DNA from 4 places in the Variovorax endophyticus genome. Region 1 is predicted to be linked to each of the others. Evidence: predicted binding sites of a transcription regulator. Region 1 holds the regulator's gene; each other region holds the start of a gene.
The links. The regulator sigma-54, encoded in region 1, starts transcription at its own class of promoters, with help from an activator protein. The targets are predictions, from matches to a motif close to TGGCANGNAANCTGCTTT.

Region 1 (3,524 bases):
CTCTATGACATCGCACTCTCACCCCACCTCCTCCCTTCGCCGCACCGGCCGCCTCGTGCTGGCCGCGCTGCTGGTGGCCGGCTCCGCCGCCACGGCCCTGGCCGAAACGGCCGACCGGACCAAGCCGATGAACATCGAATCCGATTCGATGCGCTACGACGATCTCAAGCAGACCAGCGTCTTCACCGGCAACGTGGTGGTCACCAAGGGCACCATCATCATCCGCGGTGCGCGCATCGACGTGCGCCAGGACCCCGAGGGCTACCAGTACGGCGTGGTCACCGCGGCGCCCGGCAAGCTCGCCTATTACAAGCAGAAGCGCAACGGCAACGGCGACGAGTGGATCGAGGGCGAGTCCGAGGTCATCGAGTACGACAGCCGCGCCGACAACGTCAAGTTCATCCGCCGCGCCGTCATGCGCCGCCTGGTCGGCGCCACGCCCAACGACGAGAGCAGCGGCGCGCTGATCGTCTACGACCAGAGCAACGACACCTACACCGTCAACGGCTCGACCGTGCCGCCGAACGCCGGCGTGTCGGCACCGGGCGGCGGCGGCCGCGTCAAGGCCATCCTCACGCCGAAGTCGGCCGCGCCCGCGGCACCGGGCGCCTCGGCCCCGGCCACGCGCCGTCCCGCGGCCCCGGCGCCCACGCCGGCCCCGGGCGCCGGCCTGCGCCCGAGCACCACGCTCAGCGGCGAAGCGGAAGAGCGCAAGTGATCGAAGCCGCCGGAACCCAGGAAGCCAACGGCGTGCCGGGCAGCCGCCTCGTCGCGCGCGGCCTGCAGAAGAGCTATGGCAGCCGCAAGGTGGTCAAGGACGTCTCGCTCGACGTGCAGAAGGGCGAAGTCGTCGGACTGCTCGGCCCCAACGGCGCCGGCAAGACCACCTCGTTCTACATGATCGTCGGGCTGGTGCGCGCCGACGCGGGCGAGATCTCCATCGACGGCGAGCCCATCGCCCACATGCCGATCCACCGCCGCGCGCGCATGGGCCTGAGCTACCTGCCGCAGGAAGCCTCGATCTTCCGCAAGCTCACGGTCGAGGAGAACGTGCGCGCGGTGCTCGAGCTGCAGCGCGAGCCCGACGCCAACGGCCGGCCGCAGGCGCTGTCGAAGCAGCGCATGGAAGAGCGCCTGTCGGAACTGCTGGCCGACCTGCGCGTCGACCACCTGCGCGATTCGCCCGCGCTCGCGCTGTCGGGCGGCGAACGCCGCCGCGTCGAGATCGCGCGCGCGCTGGCCACCCAGCCGCGCTTCATCCTGCTCGACGAACCCTTCGCCGGCATCGACCCGATCGCGGTGATCGAGATCCAGCGCATCATCAGCTTCCTGAAGGAACGCGGGATCGGCGTGCTCATCACCGACCACAACGTGCGCGAGACGCTGGGCATCTGCGATCACGCCTTCATCATCAGCGACGGCCATGTGCTGGCACAGGGCACGCCCTCGGAGATCGTCGACAACGCCGAAGTGCGCCGGGTCTACCTGGGCGAGCACTTCCGCATGTGATGACCCTCGCGCCAGCCATTTCCTGAGGGCATGAAACAAGGCTTGTCGCTGCGCGTTTCGCAGCATCTCGCGCTGACGCCTCAGCTGCAGCAGTCGATCCGACTGCTGCAGCTCTCCACGCTCGAACTGAGCCAGGAGGTCGAGCAGATGCTCGACGAGAACCCCTTCCTCGAGCGCACCGCCGAGGAAGCCGCGCGCGAGGAATTCGGCCTCGACGCCGCCGACACGCCCGCGCCGCGCGAGGACACCGAGCGCGAGGCCGAGAGCGACTACGCGGGCGCCGCGCCCTCGACCTCGACCACGTCCACCGAGACCGCCTCGTCGTCCGAGGCCGAGCCGGCCCTCGACTCGCCCGAGCGCGAGCCCGACTGGGAAGGCGACGGCACCGTCGACATGGCGCCCGACGACAGCGAGTGGGGCAGCGACGCGCCCGCGCGCAACAACAGCAGCACCGGCGACGACGAGCGCGCCGATGCCACCGAGCTCGCGCGCAGCCAGGAATCGCTGCAGTCCTTCCTGCACCGCCAGGCGCTGAGCCTGCGGCTCAACGAGAACGACAGCGCTGCGCTGCGCTTTTTGATCGAGTCGCTCAACGACGACGGCTACCTCGAGGATTCGCTGCCGGCGCTGGCCTCGGGCCTCGCGGGCGACGACAACGACCAGTTCGACGAGCTGGTGCACCACTTCCAGGTCGCGCTCGGCCTGCTGCAGAGCCTGGAGCCCGCGGGCGTGGGCGCGCGCGATCTCGGCGAATGCCTCGCGATCCAGCTGCGCGCGCTGGCCGACGAAGACGAGACCGAGGAAGAAGAGCTGGTGCGCAAGACCGCGCTCGCCATCTGCAAGCAGCCGATGGAGCTGCTCGCGCGGCGCGACTTCAAGCGCCTGGCCACGCTCACGCGCACCAACGAGGAACTGGTGCGCTCGGCGCTGCAGGTCATCGCGCGCCTGGAGCCCAAGCCGGGCCGCCGCTTCGTCGACGTCGAGCGCAACATCGTCATTCCCGACGTGATCGTCACCAAGACCGGCCGCGGCACCAACGTGAAGTTCCGCGTCATGCTCAACCCCGAGGTGATGCCGCGGCTGCGCGTGCACGACATCTATGCCGGCGCGCTCAAGTCGCACAAGGGCGAGGGCAGCCAGGCGCTGTCGCAGCGGCTGCAGGAGGCGCGCTGGTTCATCAAGAACATCCAGCAGCGCTTCGACACCATCCTGCGCGTGAGCAACGCCATCGTCGAGCGGCAGAAGAGCTACTTCGTGCACGGCGAGCTCGCGATGCGCCCGCTGGTGCTGCGCGAGATCGCCGACGAGCTCGGGCTGCACGAATCCACCATCTCGCGCGTGACCACCGCCAAGTACATGGCCACGCCCTTCGGCACGGTCGAGCTCAAGTACTTCTTCGGCTCGGCGCTGGGCACCGAGACCGGCGGCAATGCCTCGAGCACCGCGGTGCGCGCGCTGATCAAGCAGTTCGTCGGTTCGGAGAGCGTGAAGAAGCCGCTGTCGGACAGCCAGATCTCCGAGATGCTCAAGGAGCAGGGCATCGAGTGCGCGCGCCGCACCGTCGCCAAGTACCGCGAGGCGCTGCGCATCGCGCCCGCCAACCTGCGCAAGGCCCTGTAGAAAGCCGCCGATGGCCCGACGCCTGCTGTCTGGGCTCTGGATGTCCGCCCTCGCGGCCACGCTGCTGGCCGCCGGCTGCGCCTCGTTGCCCGACGAGGCCCCGCGCACTCCCACCAAGGCCATCGCCGTGTCGAAGGACACCGCGCTCGGGCGCATCGCGCTGGCCGCGCAGCCCGACCCCGACCTCAGCGGCTTTCGCCTCATGCCCGGCGGCGACTTCGCCTTCGACACCCGCATCCAGCTCGCGCGCCGCGCCCAGCGCACGCTCGACGTCCAGTACTACCAGATCGAGAACGACGAGACCGGCCGCTACCTGCTGCGCACCCTGCGCGACGCCGCGCAGCGCGGCGTGCGGGTGCGCGTGCTGATGGACGACCTCTACACCGCGGGCGAGG
Region 2 (3,524 bases), on a different contig from region 1:
CGGCGTGGCGCCGCCCATCACGAAGTGGTTGCCGCCGCCGGTGCCGGTGTGGCGGCCGTCGGTCATGAACTTCTCGGCCGACAGCCGGGTCTCGAACGCGGCCTGGTAGAGGAATTCGGTGTGGTCGACCAGTTCCTTCCAGTTGTGGGCCGGATGGATGTTGACCTCGATCACGCCGGGGTCGGGCGTGACCTGCAGCATCTTCAGGCGCGGATCGCGCGGCGGCGGATAGCCTTCCATCACGATGCGCACGCCGAGCTCGCGTGCGGTGGCTTCCACGGCGGCGACCAGGTCGAGGTAGTCCTCGAGGCGTGCCAGCGGCGGCATGAAGACGTAGAGCACGCCCGAGGCGCTGCCCTTCTTCTCGGCCGCCGGGCCGTTGGCGCGACGCGGGTCGCGCACCTCGACGCACAGCGCGGTGCGCGTGACCCAGTGGGCCGATTCGCCGCGCAGCGGCTGGCGCGTGGCGGCGCTGTCGAGGGCGGCGTCGGCATCGGCCGCGCTGCCGTCGCCCGTGCCTTCGCCGATGCCGGTACCGGGCCCCTGCATGCGCAGCGCCGCGGGCACGGCCGCGGGCGTGCCGAAGGCATAGGGCACGGCGCCGAGGTCGGCACCGGTACCGCCGGCCGTGCCCACGGTGTAGCGCGCGCGGTAGTCGGCCGCGCTCGGCAGCGCGTCGCGCGCCGCGGTCGGGTCGCGCTCGATCAGGTAGGGGTAGTCGCCCTTGCTGGCCCAGGGCTGCGAGTCGAGCGGCAGGCGGTAGCCCATCGGCGAATCGCCGGGGATCAGGTAGAGCCGGTCGTCGCGCAGGAACCAGGGACCGGTCTTCCAGGCCGGGCCCTCGAGCGCGGGCGCATCGCGGTTCGCGTTGCCGGGCTCGATCGGCAGCATGTAGCCGATCACCGCGTCGAGCTTCTGCGTGAACACGCGGCGCAGGCGCACGCGTTCGAGTTCGTCGTCGAGCTTGGAGTCGAAGGGGTCGACGTTGACCGGCAGGCGGCGTTCGCGCCAGAGGTAGTAGTAGATGTCCTCGAAGCCCGGCTGCACGTAGCGGTCGGTCAGGCCGAGCTTGCGCGCCAGCAGGCTGGTGAAGCGGCGCGCGTCCTCGCTGGTGTAGTGCGTGGGGAAGCGCTCGTCGGCGAACAGCTCGGGGTCGTGCCACAGCGTCTGGCCGTCGGCGCGCCAGAAGATCGACAGCGCCCAGCGCGGCAGCTGCTCGCCCGGGTACCACTTGCCCTGGCCGAAGTGCAGGAAGCCGCCCTGGCCGTACTCGGCGCGCAGCCGGTGGACCAGCTCGGTGGCATAGCCGCGCTTGGTGGGGCCGAGCGCGTCGGTGTTCCACTCGGGCGCGTCGCGGTCGCTGGTGGCCACGTAGGTGGGCTCGCCGCCCATCGTGAGGCGCACGTCGCCGGCCTGCAGCCGCTTGTCGACCGCCTCGCCCAGCGCCAGCACCTCGGTCCATTGCTCCTCGGTGTAGGGCTTGGTCACGCGCGGCGATTCGTAGATGCGCGTGACCTTCATGTCATGGCCGAACTCGACCTTCGACTCGTCGACGCCGCCCTCGATGGGCGCGGCGCTCGAGGGCGTGGGCGTGCAGGCCAGCGGGATGTGGCCCTCGCCGGCCAGCAGGCCGGAGGTGGCATCGAGGCCGATCCATCCGGCGCCCGGCAGGAACACCTCGCACCAGGCATGCAGGTCGGTGAAGTCGACCGTGGTGCCGCTCGGGCCGTCGAGCGCCTTCACGTCGGGCGTGAGCTGGATCAGGTAGCCCGAGACGAAGCGCGCGGCCAGGCCGCAGTGGCGCAGCAGCTGCACCAGCAGCCAGCCCGAGTCGCGGCAGGAGCCGCTGCCGTTGGCGAGCGTTTCTTCCGGCGTCTGAACGCCGGGCTCCATGCGGATCAGGTAGTTGACGTCCTGCTGCACCTGCTGGTTGATGCCGACCAGGAAGTCGATGGTGCGCTGTTCCTTGCGGTCGATCTTGTCGAGGTAGGCCGCGAGCAGCGGCGTGGGCTCCTCGGTGACCAGATAGGGCGCGAGTTCCTCGGCCTGCGAGGGCGTGTACTTGAAAGGGAAGTTCTCGGCCTGCGGCTCGAGAAAGAAGTCGAAGGGGTTGTAGACCGCCATCTCGACCACGAGGTCGACCGTGACCTTGAACTCGCGCGTCTTCTCGGGGAACACGAGCCGCGCCTGGTAGTTGGCGAACGGGTCCTGCATCCAGTTGACGAAGTGCTCGGCCGGTTCGACGCGCAGCGAGTACGAGATGACGTTGCTGCGGCAATGCGGCGCCGGACGCAGCCGGACGACCTGCGGGCCGAGTTGCACCAGGCGGTCGTATTTGTAGTGGGTGACGTGGTGGAGCGCGGCGTGGATGGACATGCGTTTTTGTGTGCAGTACTGGCAGATTGCATCGAAAAGATGTCTCTGGTGAGACGCATACTAGCCCAGAAGACAAAGCAATTAGCGCGCCACGAAGCGTCGTTGGGGGAGGGTTTGCATCATGGTCGCCAAGGGTGTGCGAGACGCATCCGATGCCGTCGTGCGCGCGCGCTGCGCCTTCGTCGCGCTCGCGGCAGCGCTCGCGGGCGTGGCGCTGCAGCTGCGCCAGCCGGTGCTGTGGGACGGCATGGCTTACGCAGGCGGACTGCTCGCGGGCATCGCAGGTCTCATCGGGGTTTGGCGCCTGCCGCGGCATGCGCGCACCGCCTGGGTCTGCGCCGCGCTGGCCGGTGCGGCGATCGGCGCGGGGCTCGCGGGCGCACGGGCCACGGTCTATGCAGCCGGCGCGCTCGATCCCGCGCTCGAGGGGCGCGACCTGCAGCTCGTGGGCGTGGTCTCGCAGATGCCGCAGCGCGGCGATGCCGGCACGCGTTTTCGCTTCGCTGTCGAGTCCGCGCGCTGGGCCGACCCTGTTGTGGCCGGATCGCCCGCGGTGCCCGACCGCATCGCGCTCGGCTGGTATGCCGAGGGCAGCAGCCTTTGGAACGGCGCGGCCGATGCGTCGGCGCCGGACCTCCTGCCCGAGAGCCCGGTGCATGCGGGCGAGCGCTGGCGCCTGACCGTGCGCCTCAAGGCGCCTCACGGCCATCGCAACCCGCATGGCTTCGACAGCGAGCTGTGGATGTGGGAGCAGGGCCTGCGCGCCAGCGGCCATGTGCGCATCGGCGCGCGCGACGAGGCGCCCGCGCGGCTGGGCCTCACGGGGCGGCATCCGGTCGAACGCGCGCGCGAGGCGGTGCGCGATGCCATCTTCGCGCGCGTGCCCGAGCGCTTTGCCGCGGGCGTGATCGCCGCGCTGGTCACGGGCGACCAGGGCGCGATCGACCGCGAGGGCTGGGACGTCTTCCGTGCCACCGGCGTGGCCCACCTGATGTCGATCTCGGGCCTGCACGTGACCTTGTTCGCGTGGCTCGCCGCGCATGTCGTCGGCGCGCTCTGGCGCCGCGGCCCGCGGCTGATGCTGTGCCTGCCGGCGCAGCGCGCGGCGCTCGTGGGCGGCGTGCTGCTGGCCACGCTCTATGCGCTGT
Region 3 (3,524 bases), on a different contig from region 1:
TCTGGATCCACGAGGTGTAGGCACCGCGCTTGCCGTGCGGCGCGTGCTCGGCCACGTAGGTGGCGGCACCGCCGTACTCGCCGCCGAGCGCGAGGCCCTGCAGCATGCGCAGCGCGATCAGGATCACCGGCGCCGCGACGCCGATGGTCGCGTAGCTGGGCAGCAGGCCGACGATGAAGGTCGACAGGCCCATGATCAGGATCGTGACCAGGAAGGTGTACTTGCGCCCGATCATGTCGCCGAGCCGGCCGAACACGATGGCGCCGAACGGACGCACCAGGAAGCCGGCCGCGAAGGCCAGCAGCGCGAAGATGAAGGCCGCGCCCGCATCGAGGCCGCTGAAGAACTGCTTCGCGATGATCGCCGCGAGCGAACCGTAGAGGTAGAAGTCGTACCACTCGAACACGGTTCCCAGCGAAGAAGCGAAGATGACCTTCTTCTCCTCCGCCGACATGGGCCGGGGGGCCGGATGCGGCACTCCCCGTGAATCTAGTGTGGCTGCCATTGATCGTCTCCTGTGTATGCGTTCATGCGGCGCCCGAATTCGGGACCGTGGGGCATTCTTGGAGGCGCGACTGACCCGAGCCTTTCGCGAAACTGAACCGGCGCTTACGAATTAAGGTGAAACCCTCGACGCCCGTTTCAGCCTGTAAGAAATGCAGCGTCGGTGCTGCGGATGCTCAGTTTTTGCTGCTGCGCAGCAGGGCCGGACGCTGGTCTGCCCCGGCCCATTGCGGGCCGTCGAACCAGGCATCGCCCGCGAGGTAGGCGCGCAGCATCGCGAGGCCGTCGAAGCCCCAGAACAGCCGGCCGTCGACCGCATAGGCGGGCGTGCCGAACACGCCGAGCGCGATCGCGTCCGCGGTGTTGCGCTGGAGCAGGGCCTTGCTCTCGTCGCTGCCGGCATCGCGACGCGGTTGCAGTTGCGCGGTGAGCGCGGCCAGCCGCGCGGGATCGGCCGCCTCGAGGCCGCCGCGCCAGACATGGCGAAACACGGTCTCGGCCACCAGCCGGCTCACGCGGCCGTCGTCGGAGGTGGAGAGCGCGAGCCGCAGGTGCGCGAGCGGGTTGTAGGGATGCGAGGCCGGCATCGCGATCTCGATGCCGTGCTGGTGGCCCAGCCACAGCACGTGGCGGTAGGTCCAGCCGCGCTTGGCGGGAATCTCGGCCGGCCCGAGCTGGCCGTGCGCCTTGAGCACCGCGCCCAGCAGCACCGGCCGGTAGTCCACGCTGTAGCTCAGGCCCTCGAGCGCCTGCGGCAGCTGCTCGAACGCGAGATAGGCATAGGGCGAGATGAAGTCCAGGTAGAAGTCGATGTGCTTCATGCGTCGATGTCTCCGATGGCCGGGGCGCGCCAGATGCCGGCCCGGGCCCGCCACTCTATCGCGCGCCAGACCTGCCGCCGCTCGCCGTCCTCCATGCGGCTCCAGCCCGCGATCTCGGGGATGGTGCGCAGGCAGCCCTCGCAGAAGCCGCTGAGCCGGTCCATGCGGCACACCGAGCTGCAGGGCGAGGGCACCGGCTCGGCCCGCTCGCGCAGGTCGGCGGCGCGATCGGCCAGGGCCTGCGCTTCGGCGACGTTCACGCCGCGGCCACCACCACGTCGGCCACCGGCGCGCCCGTGAGCGTCTCGAGGTCGTGCGGGCGCAGCTGGAACACCGCATGCGGATGGCCCGCGGCGGCCCAGATCTCCTCGAAGCGGAACAGCTCGCGGTCGATCAGCACCACCGGCTTCGTCACATGGCCCACGGGCGACACGCCGCCGATGGTGAAGCCGGTGCGCGCCTTCACGAAGTCGGCGTCGGCGCGGCCGGTCTTGCCGACGATCGCGTCGACCTTCTTCTCGTCGACGCGCCTGTCGCCCGAGGTGATGACCAGCACCGCGACCTCGTCGCTCTTGCGCCGGAAGATGATGCTCTTGGCGATCTGGCCGACCGCGATGCCGAGCGCGTCGGCCGCCTGCTGCGCGGTGCGGCAGGCGTCGTCGAGCATGCGCGGCGCATGCGGATGGCCGGCGTCCTGGAGCACGCGCGCGACGCGCTGGACACCGTCGGGAAGGGAATGGAGTTCGGAGCCGCACATGGCTTGGGTCTTCGGAGGTTCGTGGGGGCGCGTGCCCCGCGTTGCAGGCTCCCGAGCATACGAAAAAGCCTGCGGCACCGCACCAATGCGGAGAACGCGGCACCGCCGCCGCGCCGATTCGGGTGCGATTCCGGTGCACGCGCGGGCCGCGGCCGGTCTTTTGGGGCGGCATGGATATTGCTGAACCTCGTCGCGGACCTCCCGGCCTGGGTGGGTCCGCAGTGCCTCCGCTAACGACGGCGGGGTTCGAACGAGCCGATGGCGATGAGCCGCCGGATTCGTTTGTCCATCCGATTACTCGCATCCGTTCCGTCGCGGAGGCCTCCTGCCGCTGTCGTCCGACAGCCTTGGTGGCCCGCCCTCGAGGACCGGCTGCCCCCGCAGGACCTCAGCATGAAAATCGCAGTCATCGGCCACGGCATGGTCGGCCACAAGTTCCTCGAGCAGCTCCATGCGCTCGGCATTCCCGGCGCGGAAGTCACCGTCCTGTGCGAGGAGCCCCGGCCGGCCTACGACCGGGTGCACCTGTCCGAATTCTTCGCGGGCAAGACGGCCGAAGACCTCTCGCTGGTCGAGCCCGGCTTCTTCGAGCGCAGCGGCTTCACGCTGCGCCTGGCCGCGCGCGCGGTGGCGGTCGAGCGCCGCAACAACACCGTCACCACGGCCGACGGCGAGGTCGTGGGCTACGACAAGCTGGTGCTGGCCACCGGCTCCTTCCCCTTCGTGCCCGCGGTACCCGGGCGCGACCGGCCCCACTGCTTCGTCTACCGCACCATCGAGGACCTCGAGGCGATGAAGGAATGCGGCGCGCGCTCGCGCAGCGGCGTGGTGGTGGGCGGCGGCCTGCTCGGCCTCGAATGCGCGAAGGCACTGCGCGACATGGGCCTCGAGACCCACGTGGTGGAGTTCGCGCCGCGGCTGATGGCGGTGCAGATCGACGAAGGCGGCGGCCGCGCGCTGCGCGAGAGCATCGAGGCGCTGGGCCTGCACGTGCACACCGGCCGCAACACGGTGGAGATCGTCGACGGCGCCGCCGCGCGCCACCGCATGGTGTTCGCCGACGGCAGCTACCTCGAGACCGACATGATCGTGTTCTCGGCCGGCATCCGCCCGCGCGACGAGCTCGCGCGCCAGTGCCTGCTGGCCGTGGGTCCGCGCGGCGGCGTGGCGGTCGACGACCACTGCCGCACCAGCGACCGCAACGTCTACGCGATCGGCGAATGTGCCTCGTGGAACGAGCAGACCTTCGGCCTGGTCGCGCCCGGCTACGACATGGCGCGCGTGGCGGCGCGACACATCGCGGGCGAGCACGAGGCCGCCTTCACCGGCGCCGACATGAGCACCAAGCTCAAGCTGATGGGCGTGGACGTGGCGAGCATCGGCGATGCGCACGGCAGGACGCCGAAGTCGCGCGCCTACCAGTTCATCGACGAGCGCAAGAA
Region 4 (3,524 bases), on a different contig from region 1:
TAGGCATCGATGTACGCATCGGTGAACACGCCGCCCTTGGTCAGGAAGGCACGGTCCTTGTCGAGGTACTCGAGGGCCTGGTCGAGGCTGTGGCAGACGGTCGGGATCAGCGCGTCTTCTTCCGGCGGCAGGTGGTAGAGGTCCTTGCTCGCGGCTTCGCCCGGGTGGATCTTGTTTTCCACGCCGTCGAGGCCGGCCATCAGCAGCGCGGCGAAACCGAGGTACGGGTTCATCAGCGGATCGGGGAAGCGCGCTTCGACGCGGCGGCCCTTCGGGTTCGACACGAACGGGATGCGGATCGAGGCCGAGCGGTTCTTGGCCGAGTAGGCCAGCTTCACCGGGGCTTCGAAGCCGGGCACCAGGCGCTTGTAGCTGTTGGTGCCGGGGTTCGTGATGGCGTTCAGGGCACGGGCGTGCTTGATGATGCCGCCGATGTAGTGCAGCGCGAAGTCCGAGAGACCCGCATAGCCGTCGCCGGCGAACAGGTTCTTGCCGTCCTTCCAGACCGACTGGTGCACGTGCATGCCCGAGCCGTTGTCGCCGACGATGGGCTTGGGCATGAAGGTGGCGGTCTTGCCGTAGGCGTGGGCCACGTTGTGGATCACGTACTTCTGCAGCTGGACCCAGTCGGCGCGCTGGATCAGCGTGCTGAACTTGGTGCCGAGTTCCATCTGGCCGGCGTTGGCCACTTCATGGTGATGCACTTCGACCGGGATGCCCAGCGATTCGAGCACCAGGCACATTTCCGAGCGCATGTCCTGGAAGCTGTCGACGGGGGGAACCGGGAAGTAGCCGCCCTTGACCGCGGGACGGTGGCCGGTGTTGCCGTGCTCGTATTCCTTGTCGGTGTTCCACGAAGCTTCTTCGGATTCGATCTTCACGAAGCAGCCCGACATGTCGTTCTTCCAGCGCACGCCGTCGAACACGAAGAATTCGGGTTCCGGACCGAAGTAGGCCGTGTCGCCCAGGCCCGAGGCCTTCATGTAGGCTTCGGCGCGCTTGGCCAGCGAACGGGGATCGCGCTCGTACGGCTTGCCGTCGGTCGGGTCGATCACGTCGCAGGTCAGGATCATCGTGGTCTCTTCGAAGAAGGGATCGATGTTGGCGGTGTTCGGGTCGGGCATGAGCTGCATGTCCGACGCTTCGATCCCCTTCCAGCCGGCGATGGACGAGCCGTCGAACGCGTGGCCCGAGCTGAACTTGTCTTCGTCGAAGTGCGACACGGGCACGGTCACGTGTTGTTCTTTACCGCGGGTGTCGGTGAAACGGAAGTCGACGAACTTGACCTCGTTTTCCTTCACGAGCTTCATGACGTCGGCGACGGTCTTTGCCATCAATTTCTCCTGAGTTGGATGGGTGGTTGGGAATACAGGGATGCGGGATGCAGTTTCTGTGCCATTGTCGCCTGCGTCGAACGCGTGGCGGCGGGCACTTTGGGGGCCTGGAACGCGATCGAATTCACCAAATTGGTGCAATCGAAATCAACGCACCAATTCTGGGCCAAGTTGTGCATTAAAAGTGTGCAGGCCTTCGATGAGCTGGCCGTAGGCCGCGTCGAGCAGGTCCGGATCGCCCTTGACGCCGAGCTCGATATGACGGCCGTACTGGGGGTGATCGACGCTCGGCAGGCTGAAAACCTTGATGCGCGCATGGCGCTCCTCGATCGCCTGCATCAGGGGCGTGAGGGTGGCCTCCATGGCACCGAAAACGATCACGGACTTCTCCATGACCCGGCTCTGGACGAAAAGATCGGCATAAATCCCGTCGAGCACCGACTCGATCATCGGCCAGGCCATGACCGGGAAACCGGGCACGAAATGGACGTCGCCCACGCTGAAGCCGGGGATCTTGTTGTAGGGGTTGGCGATGATCCGGGCGCCCTCGGGAAACACGCCCATGTTGAGCCGGTGGATGTTGTCGGGCCGGTCGGGCTCGTAGGCCACGCCCTGCTCGCGCGCCGTGTCCTGCATGCGCTCGCGGATCAGCAGCTCGGCCTCGGGATGCAGCGCCAGCGGCACGCCCAGCGCCCTGGCGGCGCACTGGCGGGTGTGGTCGTCGGGCGTGGCGCCGATGCCGCCGGTCGAGAAGACGATGTCGCCCGAGGCGAGGGCCCGCGCCAGCGCGGCGGTGATGCGCTCGGGCACGTCGCCCACGTATTCGGCCCAGCCCAGCTGCAGGCCGCGCGCCGCGAGCAGCTCGATCACCTTGGGCATGTGCTTGTCGAGGCGCTTGCCCGAAAGGATCTCGTCACCGACGACGATCAGGCCGAATTCACGGGTCATGGGGATTTCCATTGGGAGAGAACGGCCTGGTCGGCCTCGATGGCGGCGGCGTCGCCCGGAATGGCGGCCGCCGCGGCGGCCGCGCGCTGGCCCCGCAGCTGCGCGAGCGCATCGAGGCAGTAGTGGCCGAACCACAGGGCCGAGAAGGCGAAGACCAGGGTGTAGATCCAGATCGCGAGCGGCACCAGCACGAAGAAGGCAGCCGCGAACAGCAGGCCCGAGGCCCAGACGATGCTCGGCGCCGCCCCCAGGTAGCCGCAGAGCACGCCGATGCACAGCAGCGGCAGCCGGTGCGCGCGCAGCAAGGTGGCGCGTTCCTCGGCGCTGGCATGCTCGGCCAGCGCATCGAAGCTCATCACGCGGTAGGTGAGCCAGCCCCAGATCAGCGGCGGCAGGATCAGCACCAGCGGCGGGATCAGCCACAGCGGCATCGAGACCACCAGCGCGAGCAGCGCCAGCACGGTCAGGCCGATGGAACGCGCGACGCTGCCGAAGAAGGAAGCGCCCTTCTTGCGCTCGAGCGAGGGAAAGCGGCGCTCGGCCACCAGCCGCGTGAGCGCGGGCGCCATGAAGCCGGCCACGATGACGAGCGCCAGCACCACGATCAGCGGCGTGGCGGCGAACACCACCACCAGCGGCGCGAGCATCGAGGTGACGTCGCCCGAGAACAGCCGCCCGATCCAGCTCCAGAAGCTGGCCAGCAGCGGCCAGGACTCGAGCGCGCCGCGCGTCCAGGCGACCGCGGCATCCCAGTAGAAATAGCCGAAGACGGCGGCCAGCAGCACCATCAGGCCCAGCGGCAGCAACGACAGCACGATCACGCGCGGCAGCATGCAATAGGCCACCGCGCGCCAGAAGGAGTCGAGGAGCAGGCGCATCGGGCCGGAGGATAACCCGGCGCGCCCCGCGCGGCCGTGAAGCCAGAGCCGGCGGCCGGGCGATTCGCCGGTTCGCGCGCGCGCCGCGCGAAGGTGGGGCAGCGGAAGCGAAGTCGCCGCGCTCAACCGCGGCCGACCATGCGCTTGAGCCCCAGCCACTGCTGGGCCCAGAAACCCTGGCCGTAGTCGCGCACCTTGCCGGCCGCATCGGGCTCGACCTGGTCGCGCACGCCGGTCGGGTCGTAGCGGTTCTCGAAGTTGGCAGTCCCGAACAGCATGTCCCACCAGGGCAGCAGCACGCCGAAGTTGTGGCCGCCGAGCGTGCTCTTGCCGTTCGATTCGTGGCCCAGCCCGATGCTGTGGT

Region 2: KV106_RS34000 (transglutaminase family protein) is a predicted target of sigma-54. The motif match lies at 2,451-2,468, and genes of this name have one in related genera.
Region 3: nirB (nitrite reductase large subunit NirB) is a predicted target of sigma-54. The motif match lies at 2,249-2,266, and genes of this name have one in related genera.
Region 4: glnA (type I glutamate--ammonia ligase) is a predicted target of sigma-54. The motif match lies at 1,381-1,398, and genes of this name have one in related genera.

The regions. Positions count from the first base shown of each region.
Region 1 is NZ_JAHUTH010000005.1:267,187-270,710, reverse strand. It holds gene lptA (lipopolysaccharide transport periplasmic protein LptA) at 5-718, shown strand; gene lptB (LPS export ABC transporter ATP-binding protein) at 715-1,509, shown strand; gene KV106_RS09150 (RNA polymerase factor sigma-54) at 1,540-3,129, shown strand; gene KV106_RS09145 (phospholipase D family protein) at 3,140-3,524, shown strand, end outside.
Region 2 is NZ_JAHUTH010000036.1:30,679-34,202, reverse strand. It holds gene KV106_RS34000 (transglutaminase family protein) at 1-2,376, opposite strand, end outside; gene KV106_RS33995 (DNA internalization-related competence protein ComEC/Rec2) at 2,498-3,524, shown strand, end outside.
Region 3 is NZ_JAHUTH010000013.1:166,379-169,902, forward strand. It holds gene KV106_RS18740 (MFS transporter) at 1-505, opposite strand, end outside; gene KV106_RS18745 (2-hydroxychromene-2-carboxylate isomerase) at 681-1,325, opposite strand; gene KV106_RS18750 (DUF1289 domain-containing protein) at 1,322-1,585, opposite strand; gene KV106_RS18755 (YbaK/EbsC family protein) at 1,582-2,082, opposite strand; gene nirB (nitrite reductase large subunit NirB) at 2,476-3,524, shown strand, end outside.
Region 4 is NZ_JAHUTH010000007.1:78,110-81,633, reverse strand. It holds gene glnA (type I glutamate--ammonia ligase) at 1-1,334, opposite strand, end outside; gene KV106_RS11110 (competence/damage-inducible protein A) at 1,482-2,282, opposite strand; gene KV106_RS11105 (EI24 domain-containing protein) at 2,279-3,160, opposite strand; gene KV106_RS11100 (sterol desaturase family protein) at 3,283-3,524, opposite strand, start outside.